DNA from 2 places in the Rubricoccus marinus genome. Region 2 is predicted to be linked to the other one. Evidence: predicted binding sites of a transcription regulator. Region 2 holds the regulator's gene; the other holds the start of a gene.
The links. Region 2 encodes HrcA, which represses chaperone genes, less so after heat shock. Its sites were predicted from a motif close to TNTTAGCACTCNCNNNNNGNGAGTGCTAANA; they were not measured.
Positions count from the first base shown of each region.

Region 1 (7,095 bases), 1.0 Mb from region 2:
CCTCTCCATCGTGGAAGCGCTCGGAAGCGGCTCACGCGCCAGCGGTTTTTCTCGCTCTGGCGCCAGAGGCAGCACAAAAAACGGGCGGCCCTCCGAAGAGAGCCGCCCGAATCGGCCTCTTGCGAGGCCGTGGCGCGAGCGCCAGAGGCTAAAAGCCTGAGCTTAGAAGCCCATGCCGCCGCCCATGCCACCCATGTCGGGGGCACCGCCCATCGGCATCGCTGCCTCGGGCTCAGGCTTGTCGCTGATAACAGCCTCGGTCGTGAGCAGGAGGCCTGCAACCGACGCGGCGTTCTCGAGAGCCGTGCGCGTGACCTTGGTCGGGTCCACGACGCCCATCTCCAGGAGGTCACCGTAGGCCTCGGTGCGAGCGTTGAAGCCGTAGGCTCCGCTGCCCTCCTTGACCTTGTTCACAACCACGGAGCCTTCGAGGCCCGCGTTGTTCACGATCGTGCGGAGCGGCTGCTCCAGCGCGCGGCGGATGATCTCCACGCCGATCTGCTGATCCTCGTTGTCGACCTCGCAGCTATCGAGAGCGGGGAGCGCGCGGACGAGCGCGACACCACCACCGGGGACGATGCCTTCCTCGACGGCCGCACGGGTCGCGTGGAGTGCGTCCTCGACGCGGGCCTTCTTCTCCTTCATCTCGGGCTCCGTGGAGGCACCGATCTTGATGACGGCGACGCCGCCGGACAGCTTCGCGAGGCGCTCCTGGAGCTTCTCACGGTCGTAGTCCGAGGTCGTGGTCTCCATCTGAGCCTTGATCTGATTGATCCGGGCCGTGATGCCGTCCTGTGCGCCGGCACCGTCCACGAGGGTCGTGTTGTCCTTCGTGATGACGACGCGCTTGGCGCGGCCGAGCGTGTCCAGCGTCGCGTTCTCCAGCTTGTAGCCCATCTCCTCGGAGAGGAGCTCGCCACCGGTGAGCGTCGCGATGTCGCCGAGCATAGCCTTGCGGCGGTCGCCGAAGCCAGGGGCCTTAACGGCGGCCACGCGGAGCGTGCCACGGAGCTTGTTGACCACGAGCGTTGCGAGGGCCTCGCCGTCGATGTCCTCTGCGATGAGCAGCAGGGGAGCGCCGGTCTGCGCGACCTTCTCCAGCACGGGAAGGAGATCCTTCATCGCGCTGATCTTCTTGTCGTGGATGAGCACGAGCGCGTCCTCGAGGACGACCTCCATGTTCTCTGGGTCCGTCACGAAGTACGGCGACAGGTAGCCGCGGTCGAACTGCATGCCGTCGACGGTGTCGAGCGTCGTCTCGGTGCCCTTGGCCTCCTCGACGGTGATGACGCCGTCCTGACCGACCTTGTCCATCGCGTCAGCGATGAGGTCGCCGATCTCCTGGTCGTTGTTGGCGGAGATCATGCCGACGTTGGCGATCTCAGCCTTGCCGCCCACGTCGCGGGACTGCTCGCGGAGGTTGGCGACGATGGTCGTCACGGCCTTGTCGATGCCGCGCTTGATGTCCATCGAGTTGGCGCCGCTCATGACGGACCGGAGGCCCTGGTTCATGATGGCCTGCGCGAGGACCGTGGCGGTCGTCGTGCCGTCACCGGCAACGTCGGAGGTCTTAGAGGCGACCTCCTTGACCATCTGCGCGCCGACGTTGGCGACTTTGTCTTCGAGCTCGATCTCCTTGGCGACGGTGACACCATCCTTGGTGACGGTCGGAGCTCCGAACTTCTTCTCGATGATGACGTTGCGGCCCTTAGGACCGAGCGTCACCTTGACGGCGTTGGCGAGGGCGTCGACGCCCGCTTTGAGCGTGTCGCGTGCCTCGACGTCGAAGTGAATCTGCTTAGGCATTGTAGTGGGTTGGGTTCAGTAATCGGGAGCCGCTGGCGGCGGTCGCGCGGGGACGGGCGCGGCGCCAGAGGCCGGGGCGTCTCGCAAGAGGCACGGGGCCTCTGGCGGGACTAGTCGTTGACGATGCCGAGGATGTCGGACTCGCGCATGATGAGGACGTCCTCACCGTCGAGCTGGATCTCCGTCCCGGCGTACTTGCCGTAGAGAACGGTGTCGCCCTCCTGCACGGTCATGTCGATCTTGGTGCCGTTCTCGACCTTGCCGGGTCCGAAGGCGATGACCGTGCCGCGCTGCGGCTTCTCCTTGGCGGAGTCGGGGATGTAGAGACCGCTGGCGGTCTGCGTCTCGGCTTCCTGAGCCTTGACGACCACGCGGTCGGCGAGCGGCTTGATGCTGGCCATGATGGGAATGGGATGGGGTGTGTCAGAAGGTTTAGCACTCTCGGGTGCTGAGTGCTAAAGGTACACGCGCCTTCCCCGACTAGCGATCCACGAGGGCCGCGAAGCGTGTGTTAAGCCTTGGCTGAGCAACCGAACCCTGAGCGTCGCTTCTTGCCTGTCCAGCAAGTCCTCGGCCGCCGACGCGACATGCATCTAATGTGAAGGCTCTCCGTAGCTTCTCGCATGACACCTCGCGCCGACATCCGATTGCCCCCGACCCTCGCATGGGGGATCGGGTCAATTCTGGCGGTGCTTTTCCTGGGGCTGGCGTTCCTGCCTCCGCTCGTGGACGGCTTCGCCAGAGGCGCGTTGATGCACGGGTTCTCGTTCGTGTGCCATCAACTGCCGGAGCGGTCGGCCTCCATCGGCGGAGCGCCTCTGGCGTTGTGCCACCGGTGCACCGGCATCTTTGCCGGGTTCACGCTCGGGCTCGTCGTTGGGCCTCTGGCGGTCCCCTCGTTCGTCCAGGGCGTGAAGCGCGTGTTCTCGCGCGTGTCCCCCAAGCACCGCGCGCTGGCCGTGTTGCTCGCCGCTGGCGTTCCGACGCTTGTCGACTGGATGCTCGGCGCCAGCGGCCTGTGGATGAACACGCCCGTCTCTCGAACAGTGACCGGCCTATTCCTCGGGCTCGTCGCGGGTCTGCTCGTCGCCAGAGGCTTGCTGGAGCAGCGGGCCGTGGTCATGTCTTCCTCACCCACCCTCACGTAGTTATGCCATCTAAGAATCAGTCCATCATCATCGGTGTCGCCGTCGGCGTCGTCCTCGGGATCATCTTTGCCTTCCTGGCTTCCTCTGGCGGTCAGGCCGGTCAGATCATCGGCGGGTGCGGAGCGTGCCTGGTCGCGCTTCTCGCGCCAATGGCGGCCGTCTGGCACTACACCAACACCTACAACCTGACGATCCCAGCCGGGCAAGGCGCTGGGCTTGGCGCCATCGTTGGGGCGGTCAGCTCCTTGATTGGCGGGCTGATCCAGCAGCTGCTGATCCGCGTCGGCGTGTTCCCCGATCCCATCGTGGCTGCCCGTGAGCAGCTAGAGGCGCAGGGAATGGACGCGGCGCAGATCGAGCAGGCGCTAGGATTCGCTCAGACGATGAGCAACCCGGTGATCGGCCTCGTGGTGGGCCTCATCATCGGCGCCCTCGTTGGCGCGATTGGCGGTGCGATCGGCGCGTCCGTCTTTAAGAAGGGCGGCATGGTCGACGAGTTCGACGTGTAGCCTCTGGCGCCAGAGGCCGCAGCGGGCCGCTCGGGAGACCGGGCGGCCCGTTTAGCGTTTGTGCGGGCGCCGCGCTTTCCACGGTCCGCCAAAGATCTCCGAGAGCACGAGCGCGTCCTGCGCTTCCTTTGGATCGCGAAGCCGCTCGCGCCACTGGCCGGCGACCGAGAGGCGGCGGGGCAGCGGCCGTGCGCGGCCGTGCGCGCCGGCATCGAGGTGGCCGGGCGGGTGCTCGGTCACGTCGCGCCCTCGGGGAAGGCGCTCAAAGCGTTCTTCCGAGAACGGGCTGTCCAGGCCATAGCCGTGGACCTCGTGGGGCGTTTGGGCGGCGCTGGAGAAGTCGCGCTCGGCGCCAAACGATCCTTGCGCGTGGAATTCCTCGACGCGCGACGCGGGAATTCTGGACGCCGGGACCGTGGAGGAGGGGACCGGCTTGGCTTCCAGCGTGTCCGGAGACTCCAGGGGCTTCTCGACCTCTCGCGTCTCGACGGTCTCGCCAGCGGCCTCGCGCATGGCCTCGTCCATCTGGCGCATGAAGTCCTGGAACGGCGTCGCGCCACGCGTCTCGCCAGAGGCGACGGGCTCGGCGGTGCTCTGCCTTTGAGCCTTCGCCTTGTTCTTGCGCACCGCGTTCCACAGGTAGAACCCCGCGACGCCGAGGATCCAGATGAGTTCGAGGAGAGAGGAGTCCATGGGGCGGGCTGGCGTTTGAGGCCGAACGAAAAAGAGGCGAGCGGAGTTGCCGCTAGAACAGCGAAGGTTGCCGCGATGCCGCCTGGATGGCGTCCAGAATCTTTCGGTTGGCGCGAGGGAAGGCGAAATCGTCCAGTTGGTCGGGCCGCACCCACTGGACGGGCTCGCCGCTGGCGCTAACAGGCTCGCCAGAGGTACCGGCGGGCGGCGCCTCTGGCGAGAGCGTGCACCGGAAGGCGTGGAGCGTGACCGTGAAGTGCGAGTACGCGTGGTCCACGCGTGCGACCTCGGGGCCGACGTCCACGCTCAGGCTTAGCTCCTCCGCCACTTCGCGCGCGCAGGCCTCTGGCGCGGTTTCGCTGGGCTCCACCTTGCCGCCGGGGAACTCCCAGAGCCCGCCCAGCATGGCGTCCTCGGGACGTCGCTGGATAAGGAGGCGACCGTCGCCGTCGGTGATCAGGGCGACCGCGACGGTCTGGTGCGGGACGGGTTTGCGCTTGCTCACCACCGGGAACGCCTCGGGGTCTCCTCCAGCGCGCGCGGCGCACACGGTCGCCAGAGGGCAAACGGCGCAAGCGGGCGAGCGCGGCGTGCAGACCGTTGCGCCCAGTTCCATCACGGACTCGTTAAAGCGGGCAGGGCGCTCTCTGTCGAGCAGGCCCGTCGCGAGGTCTTGAAGCGCTTTGCGGGTGACGGGCGCACGCGAATCCTGCTCGACGGCGAACACGCGCGCGAGAACGCGGATCACGTTCCCGTCCAGCACCGCCAGAGGCTGACCGAACGCGAGTGAGAGGACCGCGGCGGCGGTGTACGGCCCGACGCCAGGGAGGGCGCGCACGGCGTCTTCGTCGGCTGGAAACGCGCCGCCGTGCTCGGCGACGATCTGCTGCGCCGCGCGGTGGAGGTTGCGGGCTCGCGAGTAATAGCCCAATCCTTCCCAGCGCTTGAGGACGGCGTCCTGATCCGCGCTCGCCAGGGCCTCTGGCGTGGGGAACGCTTCCATAAAGCGCTCGAAGTACGGAACGGCGGTGTCGACGCGGGTCTGCTGCAGCATCACCTCCGAGACCCACACGCGGTAGGGGTTGCGTACGCCTGTCTCGTCGGCCTCGCGCCACGGCATGGGACGCCGGTGCGCCTCGAACCACGCGCCGAGGGCATCGTGGAAGGCCGCAAGGTGGCGGTCGGTGACCTGCTCCAGCAGCGCGTTCGCCAGAGGCGTGTGCTTCGCCGCTCGTTTGGTCACGATGGTCGGATCTCGACCATCAGCACGAGCCGGTCCACGCCGGCGCCCTCAACGGTCCGCTCGATCTGCACCGGCAGCGTCCCTCGCTCGGACGGCGTCGTGCGCCAGAGGAAGGAGCGGTCTACGAGCCACGAAAGCGCCGGGGCGTCCAGCAGACGGTAGGTAGCGCTGCGCCCCTCGTGCAGAACTGGGAGCGCGACGATCAGAGGCGAGCCGGCTGTTACGGTGTACCGCAGCGTGTCCGCAACGGTAGGTTCGGCACCATCCGCGACGGCGGGCCGTTCTCCGGCCTGCGCATGTTGCGCGGCGAGGCCACCGGAAACGATGAGGACAGCGAGAGCAGCGAGGCGAAGCACGGCACGAGAGGGGGGACGCGCCAAGATACGGAGCGTCCTCGGTGCCCTCGCGTGGTTCGCGCTCGCGGCCTGCGCCGCCTCTGGCGCGAACGCTCAACCCCTCCCGGTCCTGGCCTCTGGCGACTCCCTCGGCGTGGCAGTAGACGCCCCAGATGCGCAAGACGTGCTCGCCCGCCAGGGGTACGCCTTTGCCCGCGTCGACTCCATCACGCCAGAGGCCATACACGTTACGCCGGGCCCGCGCGTGCTTGTCCGCTCGCTCGCGCTCATCGCGGATTCCATCTCGACGGATGGACTGCAGACTGGATGGGCCACCCGCGAGGGTGCGCCTCTTGCGCCAGAGGCGCTCGCCGCCGATCTCGAACGGCTCGCCGAGGCGCTGCGCTGGCGCGGCTACGCCGACGCGCGGATCGAGCCTCTGGCGGGGGTAGCGGGCACACCGCCGGGCTACGAGGTCACGATCCGCGTGCGCGAGGGGCGGCGAGAGCCCATCGGGCGCGTCGCTATTACAGGCGGCTCTCGCGTCACGGACCGGTTTGCGGCGCGAGCCTCTGGCGTCCGCCTCGGTGCGCCCTTGGACGGGATCACGCCAGAGGCCGTCCGGCGCTCGGTCCGGGCCTCTGGCGCGTTTGCGGCGGTAGGGCAGCCCACGCTCGCGCGCGACGCCGACGGGACGCTCGTGCTGCAGATCCCGGTTGAGAGCGGCCCGCCTGGACGTGCCGACGTGGTGCTAGGCTACTTGCCGCCAGCGGCGGGGCAATCGGGCCAAGTGGTCGGGAGCGGACGCGTGGAACTTCTCGGGCCGTTTGGCGGCGGACGCGCGCTGAGCCTGTCGCTGGACCGCAACCCGGGCCTCGCCTCGCGCTTCTCGGCCTCCGCGCGCGATCCCTTCGTGTTCGGTTTGCCTCTGGCGGCGGCCGTCGCGTTCGAAGGGGAGTCGCGCGATTCCACCTACAACCGCCAGAGGCTCCGTGGCGAGGTGGGCGCGCGGCTCGGCGCGAGCGTACGCGCGGCGTTAACGCTCGCCGGCGAGTCGGTGCAGCCGGGCCGGGCGGGCGCCAGGATTGGTCTGGACGGCCTGCCCCGCGTCCGCCGCTCCAGCGCCGGGTTCGTCGGCGTCGCGCTCCGGTATGACGATACCGACGCGCCTCTGGCGCCCCGCCGTGGACTCCAGATCGCGACGCTCGTGGAGCAGGGCGTCCGCACGCGCGGCGCCGCGCCAGAGGCCCCCACGCCGACGCGCTTTAGCCAGCAGCGCCTGGACGTGTCCGCACGCGGCTACCTGCCTCTTGCGGGCCGCCTCGTCGGCGCCGCGGGCGCCGACGCGCAACTGATTCTCA
Region 1 covers NZ_MQWB01000001.1:1,658,456-1,665,550, forward strand. The annotation lists gene groL (chaperonin GroEL) at 163-1,806, opposite strand; gene groES (co-chaperone GroES) at 1,917-2,207, opposite strand; gene BSZ36_RS06880 (DUF2085 domain-containing protein) at 2,430-2,954, shown strand; gene BSZ36_RS06885 (DUF4199 family protein) at 2,957-3,463, shown strand; gene BSZ36_RS06890 (hypothetical protein) at 3,515-4,156, opposite strand; gene mutY (A/G-specific adenine glycosylase) at 4,209-5,399, opposite strand; gene BSZ36_RS06900 (hypothetical protein) at 5,396-5,755, opposite strand; gene BSZ36_RS06905 (POTRA domain-containing protein) at 5,889-7,095, shown strand, end outside.
Region 1: groES (co-chaperone GroES) is a predicted target of HrcA. The motif match lies at 2,237-2,267, and genes of this name have one in related genera.

Region 2 (7,095 bases):
CAAGGCTTGTCCCAGACGCTTATGACCATCGTTCCGGGCACGCCGACGCGGCTGAAGAAGCACCTCGCGCGGCCAGAGACGGGCAGCGCCTGCAAGCGCCTCTCGATGTACATGCGCTGGATGGTGCGGCCCGGCCCCGTTGACTTCGGCCTCTGGCGCGGCATCGCGCCGTCGCAGTTGCTTCTCCCCTTAGATGTGCACACTGGGCGGCAAGCCCGCCGGCTTGGCTTGCTTCAGCGCTCGTACGACGATTGGCGCGCGGCGCTTGAGCTCACCGCCGCCTGCCGCGCGATGGACCCCAGCGATCCCTGCCGCTACGACTACGCCTTATTCGGCCTCGGCGCGTACGACGGACAACCGATGCCCGACACAGACAACTCTCCTCTGGCGCCAGAGGCTTAGACCTCCGCTCCGACGCCGCGATACGACTGCTGGAGGTAGAGCAGTGGGTCGCCCTCGCGCCCGGGCACGATCTCTTCCACGCGACCGACAACCAGCGTGTGGTCTCCGATCTCCACGCGCGCGTGCGGTCGGCAGAGAAGAATCCCGAGCGTGCCGTCCAAGAGAGGCAGGCCGCGCGAAGTGGGCCAGTGCGCAATGTCTTCCAGCTGGTCCTCTAGATCTGGAATGGCGAAGCGGGCGGCTGTGTCCGCCTGCTCCGACGCGAGGAGGTGGACCGCAAAGCTCGGCGCCGTCTCTAGCGCTTCGTGGAAGCGCGTGCCGTGCGTCACGTTAAACGTCACGAGCGGCGGCGCGAGGCTCGCGCTCGCGAACGAGCCGATCGTGGCCCCCCGCGCGCCTCTGGCGCCGACGCAGGTCACCACCACGACCGGCGAGGCCCATTGGCGGAGCGTTTCGCGCAGGCTCTCCCCGTCAGCGGGGACAGAGCCGGGCCGCTCGGCGGCCTGATCGGTCGGGGCGGGGTCGTGGGGCGTGGCGTCCATGCCCCCCTGTACCGCCCGATGCGCGGCGGGGATTCCGCCGCGCCAGAGGCCTCTGGCGTGACCAGGGCCGTTCCGCCAGAGGCTAGCCCGCGAAGGCGTCTTTCACGCGCGAGAAGAAGGAGCGCTTCTCGCGGCTCTCTGGCTTGGGCGTCATCTCGGGCTCCAAACGGAGCTGCTCTAACGCTTCCGTAAGCGCCGGCGAGAGGGTTTGGGGCGTCCACACGTGGACGTGGACCATCTGGTCTCCCTTGCGGCCGCCGCCGATCTCGGGGAGGCCCCGTCCGCGCATCCGGAGAACGCGCCCGCTCTGGATACCGGGATCGATGCGGAGCTTGGCGCGGCCGCGGAGGGTGGGCACGTCCACCTCGGTGCCGAGCGCGGCATCGGGGAACGAGAGGTGCAGGTCGTGGAGCACATCGAGGCCGTCGCGGGCGAAGTCCTCGTGGGGCGTTTCGTTGATCTCGACGCGGAGGTTGCCGGGTGCGCCGCCACGGACGCCCGCGTTGCCGGCCCCACGGATCTGGAGGTAGTGCCCGCCCGAGACGCCCGCAGGCACTTCGACCGTGATCGTCTCCTCGCCCTTGGTGCGGCCCTCTCCCTCACAGACCGAGCACTTGTCTACGACGATCCGGCCCTCACCCGCACACGTGGGGCACGGCTGGACGTTGACGAACTGGCCGAGAATGGAGTTGGTGACGGTGCGGACCTCGCCTTGGCCGGCGCACGTGGGGCACGTTTCGAACCCCGCGTCTCCGTTTTCGGCACCCGACCCATCGCACACCTCGCAGGCGATGAACTTGCGCAGCTTGAGCTGGCGCTCCACGCCTTCGGCGATCTCTTCGAGCGTGAGTTCCAGCCGGACGCGGAGGTCCGAGCCCGGACGGCCCTGGCCGCGACGGCGCCGGGCGCCTCCGAAGCCGCCCCCACTGAAGCGCGGGTCCTGCCCGAAGATGTCGGAGAAGGCGGAGAAGATGTCCGAGATGTCGTTAAATCCCGCGCCTCCGCCAGAGGCCGCGCCGCCGAGTCCCTGGCGGCCAAACCGGTCGTAACGGGCGCGTTTGTCGGCATCGGAGAGGACTTCGTACGCCTCGGCCGCCTCCTTGAAGCGGCGCTCTGCCTCGGCGTCGCCCGGGTTGCGGTCCGGGTGCGACTCCATCGCGCGCTTGCGGTAGGCCTTCTTGATGGCCTCTGGCGACGCGTCGCGCTCGACGCCTAGGATCTCGTAAAAGTCAGTGGTCTCGGTAGCCATAGGGGTGCGCCAGAGGCGCGAGGCGGAGGTCGGCGCTATCCGGCGACGATGACGCGCGCGTGGCGCAGAATGCGGTCGCCGATGCGGTATCCGGGCTGGATTTCCGCAAGAACGGTGCCCGAAGGCGTGTCGGCGTCGGGAGCGGGCTGCTGCATCATCGCCTCGTGGAGGTCCTCGCTGAACGGCTGCCCGGTGGCCTCGATGCGCTCGACGCACATCTTCTCCAGCGTGCTGCCGTACTTCTTGAACACGAGCTCGATGCCCTCGGCGAGTGCTTCGAACGCTGGCGACGTGCCCTCGCCGTCCTGCTTGCCCTGCCGCCGCGAGGCGTCGAGCGAGCGGCGGAGATCGTCGTAGATCTCCAGGAAGGGGACCAAAATGGAATCGCGGGCGCGGGCCTCATCGGCGCTGCGCTGCTCGTCGGTCCGGCGGCGGTAGTTCTGGAACTCGGCGGCGCGGCGGAGGAGTTGGTCCTGGAGCGACTTGTTCTCCTCGCGGAGGCGCTCCATTTCGGTGGCCTGCTCGGCCAGCTCGTCCACGGCGTTTACGGCCACGTCGGCGGGGTCGTCCTGTTTCATCTGGTTGCGTACGTCGTCTCGGACCGATGCGCCGGGGCCGTCCTGTTGCGCCCCGGCGGGGGGCGTTCCAGCGGGCTGCGCCTCTGGCGCCAGAGGCCCGGAGGTCGGGACGTTGGGGTCGGTCGGCATCCGAGGTGAGGTTAGTCGGGGGAATCGGTGAGGAGGCCCGCGACGTGCTCCACGAGGGCGACGGCGCGGGGGTAGTCCATGCGGGTGGGGCCGATCACGGCCACGGCGCCTCTGGCGCCGCCCTGCCGGTACGGCGCGGCAACGATGGAGTAGGCACCGCTGGAGTGCTCGGTCTCGCGGCCGATGAGGACCACGGCTTTCTCGGGCGCGGAGGGGTCCACGAGCGCCGGCGTTTCGAGCAGGTGCACGACCACGTCCTCACTCTCGGCCAGTTCGACGACCTCGCGGACGGTCTCGGGCGCGGAGAACTCGGGCTGGCTCACAATGTGCTGCGCGCCGCTGATCGACGCGCGCCGCTCGGGGGACGGGTCGCGGAAAAGGTCGGGCGCCTCGCGCAGGACCACGCGGACGACGCCGGTCTGGTCGCCAGAGGCGAGGTCGTGGAGGCGGTCGGCGCCGGTCTGGCGGATCTCGTCTAGCGTGAGGCCGCTCAGTCGCTCGTTGAGGCGCTGCACCACGCGGTCCAGGTGGTTCGTATCGACCGGGATCTCGACCTCGGCCTGCACGGTCCGGGCGAAGCCGCCGCGGATGGCGAGTACGAAGAGGACGCGGTGCGAGGAGAGCGGCACGACTTCGAGGCGGTCCAACACGCCCGTCGAGAGACGCGGCGTAAGGACAACGCCGAGGAGCTGCGCGAGCCGGCCGAGCAAGCGGCTGGAGTCCCGCGCGACGGCCTCCAGGTCACCCAGGCGCCGCGTGACGGTGTCGCGCAAGAGGTCGGCGTCGCGCGAGGAGAGGCCGCGCACGTCCATCAGCTCATCCACGTACAGCCGGTAGCCTTGCTGCGTGGGCACGCGGCCGGACGACGTGTGCGGGTGCCCGAGGAAACCCGCTTCCTCCAGCGTCCGCATCGTGTTGCGGAGCGAGGCGCTGGACAGCTCGAAGTCGTCCGCGAGGGCCTTGGAGCCGATGGGCGACGCGCTCTGGATAAACCGCTGCACGATCCGACCGAGCACGTCCCGCTCGCGCTCGGAGAGGCCGAACGGATTCCCGCCGCGCAGCGAGGCGCGGTCAGAGGCAGAAGGGGTGTGGAGCGGCTGGGGCATCGGGTCCTCGCAGTCGTGAGGGCTGAACATATCGGCCAAACGACGCTGTGGCCCAAACAACGACAACACGCGGCCGCAGTTGTGAACGGCATGCGCAGGCGCGCACGTTTGGCACCTTTTTGACCGAGGGCCTCTGGCGGAGCCGCTGGCGAGCGGTCCACAGCAGGTCGGCCTCTGGCGAAACCAACACCGAGGGCCTGCCGGATATTTTGCGACCTCGCCTCCGCCCCTTAGCTCCTACACCGCTCTTCGTGCCGACCGTCGATCCGTTTGTCACGACCCGTTTCGCGGACTCGCGCGCAAGCCTCTTTCCCGCGACGCTGCTCGCCTGCATGGCGACAGCACTGGGTGGCGTCATGGTCCTCACACCGAGCGTTTTCGTTAGCGAGCCGCCGCACATCGGGCGAACGATCTCAAGCCCAACACAAGCTTTCCTCTTCGGGCTCCTGATCCTTATCGCGACAGCTCTCGCGTACCGTGCGAAGTACCGGTGGGCGCTCGCGCACCACCCCGCGGTCACCCTCACCCCCGAGGGGATGTACCTCGCAGCCGCAGGCACCACGAAACGGCTCGCCTGGCCGTCCGTGCTGGAAACACAGGTCCAATGGAAGGACGGCGCAGAAACGCTAACGGTGCGGACGGAATCTGAGACCTTCGATGTCCCACACACGCGCGTCTCAGGAGACCTCAAGCGCGTGGCCGAGGCGATCGCAGTCTACCGAGCGGCCCACGCGCCAGAGGCCTCTGGCGCCTGAGGCGCTACTCGCCGTACATCGCCGTCATCACCTTGCCGGAGCGCGTGATGGTCCCGCGGTACATGCCCTCCGTGTTGAACGGGAGGCCCGCTTCGCCAGAGGCGTCCAGCACGATGACGCCGCCGGTCCCGCCGGCCTCGGTCAGCGTGGTGTTGATCACGTGGTCGGCGGCCTCGGCGCAGGTCTCGCCGAGGTACTTCGCACGCGCCGCGATGTCGTGCGCGATAGCGAGGCGGATGAAGTACTCGCCGTGGCCGGTCGCGCTCACGCCGCAGGTCTCGTCCATGGCGTAGGTCCCCGCGCCGATGATGGGGCTGTCGCCGACGCGGCCCCAGCGCTTGTTGGTCATGCCGCCCGTGGACGTGCCGGCCGCGAGGTGCCCGCCGTTGTCCAGCGCGACGGCGCCGACGGTCCCTTTCATCTGCCAGTCCTCGGGCGCGATCCATGCGGGCGTGCCCGCCTCTGGCGCCAGAGGCACGCCGTTGGCGCCGGTGGCGTCGTTCATGGCCTCGCGCTCACGCTGCTGCACGCGGTCCAGCGCGGCGCGGCGGCTCGCGGTGTGGAAGTACGTGTTGGGCACGGTTTCGAGGCCCTGCTGCAGCGCGAACTCCTCGGCGCCTTCGGCGGTCAGGAGCACGTGCGGGCTGTTCTCCATCACGGCCCGCGCGAGCGAGATCGGGTGGCGCACGTGCTGCGTGTTGGACGAGGCCCCGGCCATGCCCGTCGCGCCGTCCATGATGGACGCGTCGTGGCGGACCGTCCCGTCGGCGGCGAAGACGCCGCCGCGGCCGGAGTTGAACTGCGGGTCCTCTTCCATGAGGTGGATCGCGGCGACCACGGCGTCCAGCGCCGGGCGCCCCGCTTCGATCTCGGCGTGGCCCGCCCTCAGCGCCGCCTCCAGCGAGGCGCGAATCGAGGCCTCTTGCGCGTCGGTCATGTTGGCCTTCGTGATGGTCCCGGCGCCGCCGTGGATGACGAGCACGACGGGGTCCTCTGGCGCGTCCTGCGCTCCGGCGGGAGACGCCAGAGGCACGAGGGAGAAGAGGCAAAGGAGAGAGAGGAACCGGCACATAGCAGAGCGGGGTAGTACGTTCGTCGTCAAGATACCCGGCTCCCCCTGGTGCTCCACACGTTCCGCCGTTCGTCTCGCCTCGCCACGCTGCTGGTCCTCGCGCTCGTCGCAGGCCCCGCCGCGAGCGCGCTGTGCCCGCACGCGGAGCCGCTGGCGCCAGAGGCCGAGACGCACGAAGCGGCGATGGACCACGGCGCGATGGACATGGCGCCCGCGCCAGAGGCCGCACCGTGTCACGACGAGCCCCCGGCGCCTGAGCCGGAGCCTGACGCCGACTGCCTCTCCGCCTGCTGCGCCGCCGACGCCCCCGCGCCGGTCGTGCCCACGCTGACGGTTGACGCGCCTCCAAGTGTGCCGCTGGCAGCGGTCTCCGAAGCGCCTCTGGCGACCGACGAGGCGCCAGCCCCGACGCCCGAGCCCGCCCCTCCGCCAGAGGCCCGGCTCCGCGTCCACCTGTTGCTCGGTCGGTTCCTGACCTGAGGGCTCCGCGCGTCGCCGTGACGCGTCGTTCCGCCGCGCCCGTACGCGGCGCTGGTCGTCCGGGCACGTCGCCCGGCCCTGCTCTGCGGTCGCCTCTGGCGTCCGCCTGCCCTCAGGATCATGTCCCGCTTTCTGCTCGCGCTCGGCGTTCTCGCCGGGTGCGCCGCGCCGCCCGCCCTATTGGAGTCGGCGCCTCCCGCCTCGCCAGAGGCCTTCGTCTCGCTCGCACCTCTGGCGCGGGCGCCCCAGCCCGTCCTCCCCGCCCCGCTGCGTCGATCTGCCTCTGGCGCGATGCCGGCGGATCACGCCGCGATGGGCCACGCCCCGGCGGACCACGCTGCAGCCGGCCACGCCCCGATGCCGCCAGAGGCCTCTGGCGACACCGCCGCCGCGCCGTCCGCTCTGGGAGACGCGCTCGACGCCTACCTCGCCATCCAGAGCGCCCTCGCTCGCGGCGCCTTCGAGGGTGTCGCCGATCACGCGCTGGCCTTTGCCGACGCGTGGAGCTTTGCCGCTGAGGAGGCGCCAGAGGCGGACCCGCACTTCTGGCACATGCGCAGCGCCGAGGTCGATGCGGTGGAAACGCACGCGTTCGTGCTTGCGGACGCCGAAGACCTGGACGCGGCGCGAGAGGCTTTTGGCGCGCTTAGCGCCCCGTTCGTCGCCCTCGTCGAGGCGCACGGCGCGCCTGCGGGCTACGGCCTCTCGCGGTTCTCCTGCGGCATGCGCTCCGACCTCCCCGAGGGCGGCGTGTGGCTCCAGCGCGGGACCGAAACGCAGAA
Region 2 covers NZ_MQWB01000001.1:621,515-628,609, reverse strand. The annotation lists gene BSZ36_RS02435 (TIGR02757 family protein) at 1-402, shown strand, start outside; gene BSZ36_RS02430 (flavin reductase family protein) at 399-944, opposite strand; gene dnaJ (molecular chaperone DnaJ) at 1,027-2,193, opposite strand; gene BSZ36_RS02420 (nucleotide exchange factor GrpE) at 2,229-2,900, opposite strand; gene hrcA (heat-inducible transcriptional repressor HrcA) at 2,912-4,006, opposite strand; gene BSZ36_RS02410 (hypothetical protein) at 4,258-4,761, shown strand; gene BSZ36_RS02405 (isoaspartyl peptidase/L-asparaginase family protein) at 4,766-5,833, opposite strand; gene BSZ36_RS02400 (hypothetical protein) at 5,882-6,313, shown strand; gene BSZ36_RS02395 (DUF3347 domain-containing protein) at 6,434-7,095, shown strand, end outside.